2 regions of the Shewanella sp. 10N.286.52.A9 genome follow, and region 1 is predicted to be linked to the other one. Evidence: riboswitches for the same ligand, from Rfam matches in the RefSeq annotation. Region 1 holds a riboswitch; the other holds the start of a gene.
What was found. Region 1 has a riboswitch for thiamine pyrophosphate ahead of thiC (phosphomethylpyrimidine synthase ThiC). Riboswitches for the same ligand answer to the same signal wherever they lie in the genome.

Region 1 (8,373 bases):
GCGAGAACATAAAGCTGAAGAAGCATCGATAAAAGAAAATGATTTGCAAAAATCAGCACCTGAGCTAGATGAGAATGCTGCAACTGCCAGTCAAGAAAGAACAATGGCGCCTGAACCAGAAAAAGCACCTGTTGTTGAAGTGACAATGCAACAGATTCAATCACAACAGGACTCTGAACTCAAAGCGGTGGTTAAATTAAGTGATACCGTTAAAGCGAAACCTTCACTGTTACAACAATTTGAGTCAGAACAAGCGTTTAATTGGAATAACGTTGAAAGTATGTACTTGCAAGATATTGAGCAAGTGAATAGCGATAATCATCTTTTTGACAGTGATTTGTTTTCGTCCGAATCAGGGGCAATAGGTATTGGTAGTAATGACAAGCTCGCCATTATTAATCAAGCGAGCCATGACATGTTAAAAAACTTGAATCAGCAATCGCTGGATTTATTAATCGGTAATCAAGCACGCAATGCAACATCAAAAAGTGGTGCAAGTGTGAGTGAAATGACACCGGAGATGGAAGATATTGAACTCATTATTATTGAAGATACTCGTCAAGCAACAACATTTGATCACCGTTTAGATCCGAATCGAATTATGCGTCAAGGTGATACCTGCTATCGTGTTGTTAAACTGCCTACGCAAATAAATCCTCATGCTGAAGGGTTAGGTTATGCAGAGCCCTGTGATAGTGCCAAAATGAAGAAAGCCATTTCAAAGTCAATTGAGAAAAGGTTAGCTAAAATTCGACTTCCCTAAATGATTTATTCGTTTGTTGGAGATTTATTTAAGTTATTTGCTGTCATTAATATTCATTCAACTTATATTTAAATAAGTTAATTTGAAATATATTCAATAGTTTCAGGGTTTTGTATTAACGTAATTTTCGAACATAAGGCAAATTAACTTTATATAAATTCACTTGTAATTTGTTATTTAAGCTGAGTATACTGCTGACATCTTGTCGGAGTGCCTTATGGCTGAGACCGTTTATTCGGGATCCGTTGAACCTGATCAGGTTAAAACCTGCGAAGGAAACAAGCAGTTAATTTGCTCGTTTTTTTGCTTAGCGTGTAAATGATTCGCTTCAAAATAAAGCCGTTTATGCTTTGTTTCTAGCAAATTATTTCTAATGTAAAAGCATAGAAAGTTTACGCTCAAGGAGCATTTTTGAGTAAACTTCATCAGCAAATTACAGAGTTTTTATAACTCGCTCGTCATCAACATCATTCTCCAGACAAGCAACTCTATTTAATTAATTTTGAGGTTGCTAATGTCAAATCGTCGTCAAACCCGTGAACAAGCCCAAGCGTTTATTGATACGCTAAAACCACTACAACATCCTAACTCTGAAAAAATTTATCTGACAGGCTCTCGAGATGATTTGCGAGTCGGCATGCGCCAAATTCATCAAACGGACACCATTATTGGTGGCAATGACGAGAATCCGGTTACAGAGTCAAACCCACCAATAAAAGTTTATGATTGCGCGGGGGCTTATTCAGATCCTGAAGCCAAAATTAATGTCCGTCTAGGTTTAAACAAATTTAGACAAGCATGGATTGAAGAGCGTGAAGATACTGAGCAGCTTAAAGGGGTTAGTTCTAATTTTACTCAGCAAAGATTAGCTGACGATGGGTTAGATCATTTACGTTTCGAGGCTTTAGTGTCTCCTAAACGCGCCAAAACGGGCAAGTGTGTTACACAGATGCATTATGCTCGACAGGGGATTATTACTCCTGAAATGGAATACATCGCGATTCGTGAAAACATGGCTCGGGAGCAGGTTACCTATAAGATCTTAACTCAAAAAGCTCAAGGAGAAGCCTTTGGGGCAAGTATAGGTCAGCCAATAACTGCTGAATTTGTTCGTTCAGAAGTGGCTCGTGGTAGAGCAATTATCCCGCTTAACATCAATCACCCTGAAGCTGAGCCAATGATCATTGGCCGAAATTTTTTGGTTAAAGTGAATGCTAATATTGGCAACTCAGCGGTGACCTCGTCTATTGAAGAAGAAGTAGAAAAACTTGTCTGGTCAACTCGATGGGGCGCCGATACGGTGATGGATTTATCCACTGGTCGTTATATTCATGAAACCCGTGAATGGATCATCCGTAATTCGCCTGTGCCGATTGGAACTGTACCCATTTATCAAGCGCTTGAAAAAGTTAATGGCGTTGCTGAAGATTTAACATGGGAAGTGTTTAGAGATACTTTGATTGAGCAAGCTGAGCAAGGGGTTGATTACTTTACGATTCATGCTGGGGTATTGCTTCGCTATGTGCCAATGACTGCAAAACGACTTACTGGCATTGTTTCTCGTGGTGGTTCGATCATGGCGAAGTGGTGTTTAAGCCATCATAAAGAAAGTTTTTTATACGAGCATTTTAGAGAAATTTGTGAGATTTGTGCCGCATATGACGTGTCACTGTCACTAGGTGATGGCATGCGCCCAGGCAGTATTGCTGATGCCAATGATGAAGCGCAATTTGCAGAATTAGAAACGTTAGGCGAATTGGTTAAAGTGGCATGGGAGTATGATGTTCAAACCATTATCGAAGGTCCTGGGCATGTACCAATGCAGCTCATCAAAGTGAATATGGAAAAACAATTGGCTCACTGTGACGAAGCGCCGTTTTATACTTTAGGCCCTCAAACTACAGATATAGCTCCCGGATATGATCACTTTACGTCAGGTATTGGTGCTGCGCAAATGGCCTGGTATGGCGTTGCAATGCTGTGTTATGTCACGCCTAAAGAGCATTTAGGTCTGCCAAATAAAGAAGACGTTAAACAAGGGTTAATCGCTTATAAAATTGCGGCTCATGCAGCGGATGTTGCCAAGGGGCACCCTGGCGCACAAATTCGTGATAATGCCTTATCTAAAGCCCGTTTTGAGTTTCGTTGGGAAGATCAATATAACCTAGGTTTAGACCCTGATACAGCAAGAGCGTATCACGATGAATCATTGCCACAAGAATCCGCTAAAGTCGCGCACTTTTGCTCAATGTGTGGCCCTAAATTCTGCTCGATGAAAATCACGCAAGAAGTACGAGATTACGCTGCTAAACAAGAACGTGAAGCAGGTAATAACGTGGTTTCTCAAACCATTTCTGTGGTAGATGCAACTGCATTTAGTGCTTCTCAGGTTAATGATCCTCAGCATATTGAAGCGGCAATGGCACAAAAGTCGGCTGAATTTAAAGCCACAGGCTCAGAAATCTATCAACCACTCAATAAGACGAGCGATAAGCTTGAAATGGAATTGGAATCTGAGTCTGTTGAGGGGTGATTCATGGACCAATTTCATCAACAGCGTCAACAACCACTAAGTGCCAAGCCTATCGTGTGGACGATTGCTGGCTCTGATAGTGGTGGAGGCGCTGGTATACAAACCGATTTAGCGACAATTAATGATTTGTCATGCTTTGGCTGCAGTGTTATCACAGCATTGACGGCGCAAAATTCCGTGACTGTTGCGCAGGTTGACGCTGTTTCTCAAGAAATGTTACTCGGCCAGTTAAATGCTTTGGCCGAGGATTTAGCGCCATCAGCAATAAAAATTGGCTTAATTGCCAATCAAAAACAGCTTGAATTAATAGCTCGTTGGATAAAATCATTTAAATGTCGTTCATTGGCCTTTAAGACTATCCCTATTATTTTAGATCCGGTTATGGTCGCAAGCTCTGGAGACAGCCTCAATAGTGAGTCTGAGTTAGATTTTACGCCATTCAAAGGGCTAGTGGATTTGATTACCCCCAATGCCCATGAACTTATAAAGCTAACCCAATCGAATATTGATATTGATGCGCAGCATGGCTTTTATCAAGCGTCATGTTGGTTAAGTGAATACCTAGATTGTCATGTGTTGGCTAAAGGTGGTGATACTCATGGTTGGCAAGGTGATAATGCCATTGATTTATTTGTCTGTGAGGCAGTTTTAGGTGTCAGTGAAGAACACCAATTTCAGCGATATTGGCTAACCGCACCACGAGTATTAACAGCAAATAATCATGGTACTGGTTGCACGCTTTCAAGTGCAATAGCTGCCTTTATGGCCAAAGGTTTTGTTTTGCATGATGCGATTGTCATGGCAAAAGCATATGTTTTAAAAGGCTTAACCTATAGTGTTAGTTATGGGAAAGGCGCAGGACCTGTAGTAAAAACAGGATGGCCAAGTGATATTAGTTATTATCCTAAGATTGCATATTATATCAATAATACATTATTGCTCAATAGCGCGTTAAACCATGATGCACAGGCTAATGAGTTTGTGCGTTTGCAACGTGATATCGGCATTTATCCAGTTGTTGATGACATAGCGATGCTAGCGCAATTACTGCAAGCGAATTGCACGACCGTACAATTACGAATCAAAGCCGACAGTCTTGTTTCTAGCGAGCAGCTTGAGCGAGATATTAAGCAAGCTATTGCATTAGGTAGACAATACAATGCGCAAGTATTTATCAATGATCATTGGCAACTGGCTCTAAAACATAATGCATTCGGAGTGCATTTAGGGCAAGAAGATGCGATTCTCGCTGATTTACCAGCCCTTAAAAGTGCAGGCATTGCATTAGGTCTTTCTAGCCACAGTGTGTTCGAAATTTTATTGGCCAATCAATTAAAACCTTCGTATATCGCACTGGGGCATATCTTTGCCACCACAACCAAAGTGATGCCTTCTAAACCGCAAGGTTTAGAAAAGCTTTCGATTTATGCTGAGTTGTTAAAACATGTTTGTCCAACCGTAGCAATAGGTGGGATCAATGAATCGGTACTCGCACAAATTAAGCACACAGGTGTAGACAGTGCTGCTGTAGTGAGAGCCGTTACAACCGCAAATGAGCCAGCTAGCGCCTATTTAAAGCTGCACAAACAATGGTTAGCACCAGAGTTTAGTCCTCATCGTGCAAGTGATAGCCCTATAGATATAGTCACTCGTAGACCTCAATTAGAAGAGGTGTGCGATGAGTAAGACTTATGGACTGAGTGACCAGCAATTTATGCGTTTTTCTGCGCAAATATTGTTGCCTGAATTTGGCGAGTTGGGACAGCAAACACTGCAAATGAGTAAGGCTGTAGTCATTGGACTCGGTGGCTTAGGTCATGCTGTGGCTCAACAACTCGCTGCTGCAGGTATCGCTGAATTAATATTATTTGATGATGACAAGGTTGAACTTTCTAACTTACCTCGGCAGCTGTTATTTACAGATTCGGATATTGGTAAAGCTAAAGTAACCGTTGCCGCGCAAAAACTATCTTCAGCTTATGAAGACTGCACAATAACAGCCCGCCAAAAACGCTTCACTGAAAAGGATGCTGATGTACTGCAAAGTGTCGATATTATTTTCGATTGTACTGATAACTTCGAGTCTAGATTGCTGAATAATAAAGTCGCGGTTAAGTATCAAATACCTTTAATTAGTGCTGCTATTAGTGGTTACCATGGGCAATTATTGTGTGTTGCGCCGGCTTATGAGCCTTTATCAATAACCGCATCTATTCATGACACGTCACTAGCAAGTTCAACACAAGCTAATTCAATACAAACTAATTCAACACAAACTAAGTCAGCAAAAGCACTGCCAAATATCCGTAGTGGCTGTTTTCAATGTCTGTTCCCAGAAGATACCTTAATGGCTCAAAAGTGTTCTGAACTCGGTGTATTAAATGCAGCAGTGCTTAGTGTCGCATCAATGCAAACACTGATGGGATTGCAATGGCTTAGTGGTGACGATGACGCGAAACAATCATTAATAGGGCTGTTACATCTTTTTGATGCTCGCAGTTTGCAATGGCGTCAAGTTACGCTGAGTCAAGATGCTGAATGTCCCGTTTGTTATACAAGTTAACCTAACTGAGCTAGGTAAGGCTGGAATATATGATTACGATAAAATTTAATGGCTTACAAGAAGAAGTAGGTCATAAGCCGAGTTTGTTGCAGTTAATTGAGTCAAAGGAAATTAATCCTAAAACAGTGGCCTTAGTGCTGAATGAACAAGTAGTACCAAGAAGTCGTTGGGCTCAAATTGAGTGTCAAGATAGCGATAAAATAGATATTTTTTCAGCGGTAGCAGGAGGCTGACATGTTAACTATTGCCGATCACCAATTTGAATCTCGGTTATTTACCGGAACTGGCAAGTTTTCTGATACTGAAACCATGTTAGCTGCATTATCGACTTCGCAATCGCAGCTGGTCACATTAGCCATGAAGCGTATCGATCTCAGCAAGAACTTTGATGACTTACTCACGCCTTTACAAGAAATGGGGGTGAAACTATTGCCTAACACCGCTGGCGCTCGTACAGCGAAAGAAGCCATTTTTGCTGCTGAGTTAGCTAGAGAAATGCTCGGCACTAATTGGGTTAAACTTGAAATTCACCCAGACCCTAAATACCTGATGCCTGATGCCATAGAAACGCTTGCTGCAGCCTCAGTGTTATGTGAAAAAGGCTTTACGGTGTTGCCATATGTTCACGCAGATCCAGTGTTATGTCGTCGACTTGAAGAAGTTGGCTGCGCTGCTGTGATGCCACTGGGCAGCCCAATAGGCAGCAATCAGGGTTTAGCGACAGAACCATTTTTAGAAATCATCATAGAGCAAGCTAATATTCCAGTCGTCATCGATGCTGGGATAGGTGCGCCTTCACAAGCGTGTCGGGCAATGGAAATGGGAGCTGATGCTGTGTTAGTTAACACAGCGATTGCGAGTAGTGCCAATCCTCAACATATGGCGACATGTTTTAAAGATGCTGTTAACACTGGGCGTATGGCTTATCTTGCAGGTCTTGGTAGTGTGACAAAACATGCTGAACATACCAGTCCATTGACACAGTTTTTAGAGAGCTGATCAAACTGAGAAGTTTATATAAACCTTAGAGGTTATTTGATGGACGGTAGATTTTCTATCAGGATGAAACGATGAGTTTTAGTGATTATTTTAAACAATTAGACCTCGATAAGTTGTCCATGCAGTTATATTCCTGCACAGCTAATGATGTTGAGCGTGCACTTGCCGCCCCGCAGCGTGATATCGACCACTTAATGGCACTGTTATCACCAGCGGCATCTGCATATTTAGAGCAAATGGCGCAGCAAGCATATCAGATAACAAGACAACGCTTTGGTGCCAATATTGGTATGTACTTACCTCTATATCTATCTAATTTATGTGCTAACGAATGTGATTATTGCGGCTTTTCAATGAGTAATAAATTGAAAAGAAAAACATTGTCTGATGATGAGTTAATAGCAGAAATTTCGATCATTAAACAACGTGGTTTTGATTCAATCTTATTGGTGTCAGGTGAGCACGAAACCAAAGTAGGAATTGACTATTTTAGCCATGTTTTACCAATAGTTAAGCAACATTTTAGCTATGTTGCTATTGAAGTGCAGCCATTAAAAACAGAAGAGTATCAAGCGCTTGTAGCATTAGGCTTAGATGCTGTTATGGTCTATCAAGAAACGTATCAACCCACAACCTATGCTAAGCATCATACGCGTGGTAAAAAACAAGACTTCGTCTATCGGTTAACGACACCTGAGCGTGTAGCTAGTGCTGGCGTTGATAAAATTGGTCTCGGCGTATTACTTGGTTTGGATGATTGGCGTTTAGATGCACTATTAATGGGGTATCATCTATTGTATTTAGAACGTCGCTTCTGGCGTTCTCGTTATAGTATTTCTCTACCAAGATTAAGACCTTGTACTGGTGGTGTGACCCCGAAAGTTGAGTTAACCGATAAAGGCTTAGTGCAAATGATTTGTGCATTCAGATTATTCAATGCACAACTTGAGATTAGCTTGTCAACACGTGAAGAACCCAGCTTTAGGAACAATTTACTGCCGCTTGGCGTCACCAATATCAGTGCAGGGAGCTCAACAGAGCCTGGCGGGTATCAAAACCCTAATACACAATTGGATCAGTTTGAAATAAGTGATGAGCGTAGCGCCAGTGAAATGGCAAATACTATGCGTACTATAGGCTTAAACCCCGTTTGGAAAGATTGGGAAAAAGCTTGGTGCTAGAAGGTAGATTGATAAACAATATTCTTTGTGCAAGGGAAGAAAATTGAAGCTCGCTCTCACTGTACAAATTGCATATTTTGTTTGATAATTGTTGTTAGTTTGATTGTCTACAAATTAGGGGCAACGAGTATGCAAATACCTTCAGCAATGAGTTCAGGTGTTCAAGGCCTTCAAGGGGCTCAGAATGATCTTGCTCAGGCAACCACCACAGTGGCTAAACCAGAACCGGTTCAAACTTCATCTTCGGCCTATTTAGCTGAAGATACAGTTAGCTTGAGCAGTCAATCAAATTCGTCAGATAAAGTGTCAGCACTAATTGATGCTCAACAAGCGG
Region 2 (8,373 bases), on a different contig from region 1:
GCGTTAAGGTTTGATTTTCGATGGCGACTGATAAGGATGTTAATTGACTACTGTATCGAACTAATTCATCTTTTTGATGCCAAACCAGAAATTTATCCAGTAATACATCAAACTTTTCTTGCTGCTCATCATCGAAGGTAACGTATTCTTCAACTCGCCACTCAATAGCCCAATCAAGAAAAAAATAACTAAATTTGGTGGAACAACCCGCCAGAAACATCACCAGCAACAATGGAATCAATGACTTTTTCAACTTGCATTCTCCCTAATTAGCGATACTAAATTAAGAATAATAGGCTTATGAGATTAAAGATAGGTATTTGTTGAACAAGATAAAATATGATGCAATTTCTTCATCGTGCTCTTTGGCATCTAACAAGCTCCTGCCTGCCATCATTAACGCCCAAGCTGCAGAATACATCCAAAATATGTTCATCATTTGAAGCATGAATTTTGGCGCATGAACCGATAAATTAGGGTGTAATGACAAGTATTGTGATGTTAGCTCATCCGTTTGTTGTGGTGTTAAAGGATGAGAAGCAATCACCGAGGCGAGATCAAACATCGGATGACTGGTCGCGCAATATTCAAAATCGATGCAAACCAGTTTGTCTTGCTTAAGTAAAAGATTAAAAGGCGTTAAATCACGATGACAAAATTGTGGTGAAATTAAACAAGACTCGGCATCATTAACCCAAACATCCATTTGTGGCTGCATAGCTAATAATTGCTGAAAGTTAGCGCGCCAATCTGCATGATATTGGGTTAATAATCCTGCCTGCTGAGATTGCGCGAGACGAAGTAAATCATCAAGATATATTTGCCACTGCCCTGACAAGCTCACCACTTTGTCAGGTAATGGTAGTGTTATAAGCTGATTGAGTAATTGCAATAGTAATGGGACGGGATCGACGGGGTAAATTGACTGAGTAGGCCTTAGAGGCTGGTTAAAACCAAACTCATCGTAAATGGTTGACCAGTCAAATTGCACCTGCTGAATAAACTCACTGATATAAAAACGTTTGTCGTCACTGATCCATAATAATGTGGGCGCAATGGACATCGCCGCGACATTTTTCCAGCAATCGACTTCATTATTTCTATCACACCACTGTGCTATGGATAGATTATCTCTAACAACCCAATCTTTGCCATCCATGTGCAAATGATAATTCGTGTTACTGAGTCCAGTAGATAACTTTTCAACCCGAGTACATTGTTGGCTAATCAATAATGCTAATGCTGGCGGTAAGGCCTGCTTTAGTGCATTTGGTAGATATTCCCAAGGTTCATCCTTGTTCATAACAATGATTAACAGGCACTTTTATTAAGTGATATGGATGTGACACCATTATCTTGCTGCATTTTTTTACGCCACATGAAGTAACCGCTAATGGCCATAAAGAGATATAAAATCAATAAACCAGACGTTAGCATTAAGCCTTTTTGCAAATATAAATAAATCGACAGCGAGTTAATCACCATCCAGTAATACCAGTTTTCAATCACTTTTTTAGCCACTAAGTAAGTCGTCATTACTGCAAAGCATGTTGTTAATGCATCAAGGTAAGGAAACGATGCTGAGGTGTTATTTGCCATAAGGTAGCCGACAACCAAAGCTATAACAGTAGTCACACCAATAATTATTAGGTGAGTTTGTAATGACCAACTGACAATAGGTAGCTCGGTATTGTCAGTCTCTTTTTGACCGTATCGCCATAGCCAAAAACCATAAACCGCCATCGCCATATAATAAACGTTTAACACCGACTCCATTAATAATGAGACTTTCCAAAACAACACTGTGTATATTGCCGTGCTGACAAACGCCGCAGCCCAGCACCAGATATTCGTTCTCATGGCCAGGACTAAATAGGCGATCGCCAATATAACCGCAATAGCCTCCCATCCGGTCATTGCTGACGCTTCAGATATCGCCGTTTGTATTGGTTGTGAAATCTCATCAAGCATAGTGTTAACTTCTTATTATTTGCTAATACAGCAGTTTTTTAATTATTCAGTGTGACTTAAATCCAGCTCACCACCGATGAACTTACACACAAATACCGCTTTGCCCCACTTTTGGTGAGCAGCTTCCATTTCTACAGCGAGCATAGACATCACATCTGCATATTCACCACATACTTGGGTGGCCATCGCATTGGTTTTTCTTTCAATATTGCTATAACTGTCTACACGGCCTATAAACCATTTAATGGGATCTAAGTAGTTTTCGTTAAACGGGTACATACTGATTTCAGCAGTTAATTTCATTCTACATTCCTCGATATTACACTAAATTAAATACCGCCATAGTTTAGCAAACTATGGCGGTATTTTACTGTTACATAGCGTAAAACTGTTGTAATTATTAAAGAAATTATCTTCAATAATGATCTACCATTTCTACATAAACTTCACATCTAATGTAATGCCTAATTGACGAGGGTCACCATATCTTACGTATTGCTTGTCGGCCCAATCGAGATCAGGTTCGTTACCGAAGTAAAAACCTCTAACGCCATATTGCTCATCAAATAGGTTTCTGCCCCATAAGTATGCTGACCACATTTGAGATTCATAACCAATTCGTGCATTGAAAATAGTATAGGCATCTGACTTAGATTCGTTACTATCTGAGTAATAAAAGTCACTTTTGCCACTCGCATTTAGGTTAGTAAACCAGCCAGAGTCGCCCACATAGCTCATGCCTGCACTGTAAGTAAATTTAGGTGCATGTGCTTGATCTCGGCCCGTTAAATCAATAACGTTGCCATATTTATCATTATATTGATAATCACCATACTCAGTTTCTAACCAACCGACGCTACCATAAAATTGTATATTTTCAGTAGCATAATAATTAAAGTCAGCCTCGGCGCCATAGTTTTTAGCACTGCCAGCATTTTCTGTGTATAGAATAAAGCGCTGCTGATCATCAGGATCTTGTTGAGATGCTGAAACTTGTTGGTTTTGACGATCCATATAGAACACTGCAACATTGGTTGCTACATCACCATCAAACCATGTCGATTTCAAACCTAGTTCGTAGTTATATAAGGTTTCAGCATCGAACTCTTTTTTATCAGACAATTCAGGTGGCAATGTCATGTTAAAGCCACCCGCTTTGTAACCTCGAGCAATTCTAAAGTAAGCGTTATGATCATCAGTTAACACTTTAGAAATGGCTAAATGTCCGCCCCACATGTTCTCACTTGGGCTAAACTCATCGCCGTTACTGTCACTGTATTCGCTTTCTCTGCGTTCTAAACGAAGACCTGCAGAAAATACATAACCGTCACCAAACTGAGTGTCGGTTTGTCCAAAAATGGCATAGTTAGTTGCTTCATACTCTGACACTAACACTTCATCTGGCCAGCCATTGTATTCAGAATATAAGTCATTATCTTCTTGAAGGTTCATGCCATATAAACCCACTAACCAGTCTGTAGAATCATTAAAGATTCGACCTGCATCATTTGAGCTAATGCGGAATTCTTGAGAAATGGTTTTACGATCGCCTTGTTTGTCCCAAGTGTAATCATAAACACATGGTTCAGTACCAATTACAGCCCAATTCTCGTCATAAGCTGGACATTCTTTTGATGCCCAGTAATCAGGGTTAGCCCAGTCACCATCGTAATTATGATGATGGTCTGTTTGTGCGTATGAGGTCAATGAGGTTAATTCAAATGTATCGAATTGAGAGAAAATAGCTTTAAAGCCTACACCTGTGGTTTTTTGGCTGTCTACACCAGGCTTGTCAGTAATGGTTTCAAAACCATTATTGTCTAATGTCCATGCATCATAGCCATTGTCAAAATTTGCATGCAGTAAAGTTAAGTCTAATTGGACATTTTCAGCAGCATACCAGCGTAATTTTGCACGAGCGGTAAACTCATCACGGGCATTGGTATCTTCGCGCTCAAGATATGTATTATCGCGGTAGCCATTTTGTGAGTGCTGCTCAAGCGATACGCGATATAATAATTTGCCTGAATCGCTCAGTGGGCCAGAGCTAAAACCAGAAAATGTTTGTAAGTCGTCATCACCAAGTGACATTTGGGCGCCATGCTCAAACACATCCGTCGGATCGTTACTTTTTAAATATATTAAACCCGCTAATGCATTAGCACCGTATTGGGTACCTTGAGGTCCACGAAGGACTTCAACTTGTTGCATATCGTACATGCTAGAAACCATGCCGATACCCGAGAGATCGATATCATCAACAATAAAACCAACCGATGAATTAGGGGCACCTTGATATTCTTCTTGCTCACCGACACCACGAATTTGAAAATATTTAGGACGCGAGCTGCCACCAGACCAGTTAAAATTGGCGATTGAATTTAATACGTCTTCGAAATGTTGAGCACCTTCATCTTGTAATTGTTGGCTATCAATGACAGTGACACTCGATGGAACTTTTTCAAGTTCAACACCACTAAAGTCAGCGTTAACAACAATCACTTCCATTTTTTCGGCATTAGGTGCAACACGTTCAATATTTTCAGTTTGAGCGACAGCTGAAGTAGATAAAGCGGCGAGAATGGCAACCGCCAAAGGCGATTTTGATTTAAATAAAGACATAGGACCTCAAATATTCATTTTGAGATCCGGCAAGCATAGTGAATTAGTTTGTGCATCCATGACAAAAATAGCAAGTAAAGCATGCAGCCCATTCCTACGCCGGTATTAGCCGGATCAGGTTCTAAGGGTTTGTCATAAGACATCTCAGTTTACGAAAAAAAAACGCAAACACCCCTTGGCGAGGCGGATTATAAACGATTCAACTAAAGTGCGACACTATTAGTGAACACTTTTCATTAACTAAATCAATACAAGCTGGCTTCAGAAACAATTGAATGATTAATAAGAGCACAAAATGCGTGATACTAGCACGAAGGCATGTCATAAATTGTGGTATTTAAGCCATAAAAAAACACCCGATTATTGGGTGTTTTATAATGAGTTTATTTAGCGGCCAAATTGGACTCAGTGAGAAGAAAACCAACGGCTAATGAATCACTAAATCATCACCAATTATGCACAGTATGATGCACGTAACGCTCTAAACAAGTGACGTTAGGATTAATTTGAAAACGCTTTTCTTACATACACTTCAAACCGAGTAGCATTGGCATTTGGCGCTAACGCACTCACCTGCATTTGCTGCTTACCGTGTAGTTTTAATGATTTCCAACTCACGCCTTCATCTTCAATAGTAAAGTCGTTTGCATCGTACCAAGTAAATTTATACTGCAGTCTTAAATCAGTAGAAACTTTACTTAAAATCAGTGCGGAGCCTTGCAGTAAATCAGCTTGAGTGCGGACTCTGACTTGCTCAATACCAACTTCTCGGGAAAATGAATTATTGTCGACTCGAACAACACCATTAGATCCTGCTGATAATCCAGCGGTGTGATTTGCACAACCAGTCATCAACAAAAATAAGGTTACTATTACGATTGAAATCTTCATCATTTATCCTTTTAACACTGTGAATTTGAATCCCATAGGTATTAAAGCGCTTCAGTCATCTTATTATTGATCTAACAAGAAGTGCGCTCTTGCTGTCGCAACAAGCTGTTTTCTGTTTGTTTGCCAACAATTAATACTCACATTTGCAACTCTGCGACCTTGGCGAGTAATTTTACACTCTGCAAACGTATCTTGATGCAAACCTGCTCGTAAATAATCAATTGAAAAATCGATTATTTTTGGCACTTTTTTAGCTTGCATAAACACCATTAGTTGCACGATGGCAGACATTTCCATAAAGCCAGCAATCACGCCACCATGAATGGCAGGTAAAATAGGATTACCGATATTGTCGTCTTTAGCGGGTAATTTAAACACCATTTCATCACCAAAGCGATTAACACTCATGCCGATGAATTGTGTATAAGGCACTTTCGCCAGTAAATAACTGTAGTCGTTTAAGTCTATTGCTCGTTTTACAATATCATGGACATTAATTTCTGCCGCCACAATATCAGTAAGACTTGCCTGAGTAGTTGCTTCTTTAGTAAGTGTAGTCCCATTCTCAGTCGCTAACTCATTGACCTTGATATCTGATTCACCCATTAATGCCTGACGAAACTCTTCCCCCACCATTTCAGGGCTAATACGCATAAAGGAACCAACAGCATGAGCAATGGGATCATCAATACTGTCTTGATAAGCAATTGCACGAGTAAAAGCAACATTAGAGGATAAACGATAGCACTCTGCAAAAGCGAAAATAGGCTTATCTGGCTCTGCAGGTTTCATATAATCAACCCGTAAATCTAACGTGGGTGATATTTCTAATGATTGATATTTTTCTAAAATCGCACTGACCACTGCCGTACCAGACGCAGTATCAATTAACGTAGTGACGACACCACCATGAATAACACCAGTATCAGGATCACCAATAATGTCCTGACTATATGGCAACTCTAACAGTACATGGTGCTCACTGGCCTCAAGTACCGAGATTTGTAAACGACGACAATGTGCTAACTGGCCAACAAAACGCGTGGCCACTTCAGTTAACGGGAAAAACTCACTGTTTATTTTCATTAATGGCTACTTAGTCTTTACGGCTTAACATTGGGCCAAGTGGCTTACCGCCCACCAAATGCATATGAATATGGTAGACCTCTTGGCCACCATGCTTATTACAATTCATAATTAACCGATACCCGTCTTCGGCGATACCAGCTTCTGCAGCTAGTTTGGCAGCAACAGTCATCATACGTCCGAGCGCAAGCTCATCTGACGCTTTAATGTCATTAGCTGTCGGAATTAAGTGATTTGGAATGATTAAAATATGCGTTGGCGCTTGAGGGGAAATATCACGAAATGCAGTGACCAACTCGTCTTGGAATAAAATATCCGCTGGGATTTCACGACGAATAATCTTACTAAAAATGGTTTCTTCGGCCATGTGTCATCATCCTTTTATTATGTGTTAGTTAACGCGGGTAATCGCAATGCTTGGCTAGATTATCTTATAGTATCAACTGCAGTGTTTGTCACTCCAGTCAAAAGCATAAACAGTTGTTACTATTCATGTACAGATGGATTTGCACATTAGTAATGAATTTGGCAGCATTGGGTTTCTTCTCGTTCTTATTTCTTTTCAGCAACACCTACTTACTTGGAAATTGCTCATGCATTATCACATCATTGCTATCGATCCTAAAGCACATTTGTTTGAAGTCACTCAAACTATTCAAGATGCAAAATCACAACAGATATTGTCTTTACCTTCTTGGCTTCCAGGCAGTTATATGATCCGTGATTTTGCCAGAAATTTAATTGAAATAACCGCAGTGGATGAGCAAAACACGCCAATTGAAATCGAACAACTCGATAAGCAAACTTGGCAATGTAAAAACAGTCAGTCATTTATTAAAATTTCATATCAGGTTTATGCTTGGGATTTATCTGTGCGCTCTGCCCATTTAGACACAACCCATGGTTTTTTTAATGGCAGTAGCGTGTTCTTAAGTGTCAAAGGCTTAGAGCATACCAAGCACACACTAACGATAGCCAAACCAGCCCTGGATGAACTTAAAGACTGGAAACTTGCCACCAGCATGAAAAGAACCGCTGGTGAACAATACGGTTTCGGTGAGTTTTACGCAGATAATTATGATGATTTTATCGACCATCCAGTAGAAATGGGCCCACTTGCAATAGCCAGTTTCGAAGCCTGCGGTGTGACCCATGATGTTGTGTTAAGTGGTAAACATGATGCTTCATTACCGCGTTTATGCCAGGATTTAAAAGCCATATGCGAATATCAAATCAACTTATTTGGTGGTCAAGCTCCTTTTGATCACTACGTATTTTTAACGACTGTTTTAGGTAATGGCTTTGGTGGATTAGAACATCGTGCAAGCACCGCATTAATGTGCTCAAGAAAAGATTTGCCAACAAACATGACCCATGAGGTCAACAAAGATTATCGCGTTTATCTATCGTTATGCAGTCATGAGTATTTTCATAGTTGGAACGTAAAACGTATAAAGCCTGCTGAGTTTACCCCATTTGATTTATCTAAAGAGGCTTATACTGAGCAATTATGGGCTTATGAGGGGATTACCTCATATTTCGATGATCTATTAACTTATCGCAGTGGTTGTGTCAGCCAGAACCAATATCTAACTATGTTAAGTGAAATTATGACACGGGTTTACCGTTCGCAAGGTCGCTTTAAACAAACACTGTCATCCTCAAGCTTTAATGCATGGACCAAGTTTTATAAACAAGATGAAAATGCCAACAATGCCATTGTTAGTTACTACACAAAAGGAGCTTTATTCGCTTTATACCTTGATTTAACTATTCGCATTGAAACCAAGGGAAAACACAGTT

Region 2: linked by a shared signal. The riboswitch ahead of AB4128_RS19805 (TonB-dependent receptor) and the one ahead of thiC (phosphomethylpyrimidine synthase ThiC) in region 1 are both predicted to bind thiamine pyrophosphate.

The regions. Positions count from the first base shown of each region.
Region 1 is NZ_JBFRJQ010000033.1:18,537-26,909, forward strand. It holds gene AB4128_RS19400 (hypothetical protein) at 1-763, shown strand, start outside; TPP riboswitch at 960-1,058, shown strand; gene thiC (phosphomethylpyrimidine synthase ThiC) at 1,278-3,296, shown strand; gene thiD (bifunctional hydroxymethylpyrimidine kinase/phosphomethylpyrimidine kinase) at 3,300-4,982, shown strand; gene AB4128_RS19415 (ThiF family adenylyltransferase) at 4,975-5,859, shown strand; gene thiS (sulfur carrier protein ThiS) at 5,889-6,092, shown strand; gene AB4128_RS19425 (thiazole synthase) at 6,094-6,858, shown strand; gene thiH (2-iminoacetate synthase ThiH) at 6,930-8,039, shown strand; gene AB4128_RS19435 (chemotaxis protein) at 8,169-8,373, shown strand, end outside.
Region 2 is NZ_JBFRJQ010000035.1:29,346-37,718, forward strand. It holds gene AB4128_RS19785 (DUF6279 family lipoprotein) at 1-253, opposite strand, end outside; gene AB4128_RS19790 (phosphotransferase) at 299-1,303, opposite strand; gene pnuC (nicotinamide riboside transporter PnuC) at 1,312-1,971, opposite strand; gene AB4128_RS19800 (YkoF family thiamine/hydroxymethylpyrimidine-binding protein) at 2,014-2,274, opposite strand; gene AB4128_RS19805 (TonB-dependent receptor) at 2,407-4,593, opposite strand; TPP riboswitch at 4,668-4,779, opposite strand; gene AB4128_RS19810 (YcfL family protein) at 5,095-5,487, opposite strand; gene AB4128_RS19815 (PaaI family thioesterase) at 5,548-6,570, opposite strand; gene hinT (purine nucleoside phosphoramidase) at 6,581-6,937, opposite strand; gene AB4128_RS19825 (M61 family metallopeptidase) at 7,164-8,373, shown strand, end outside.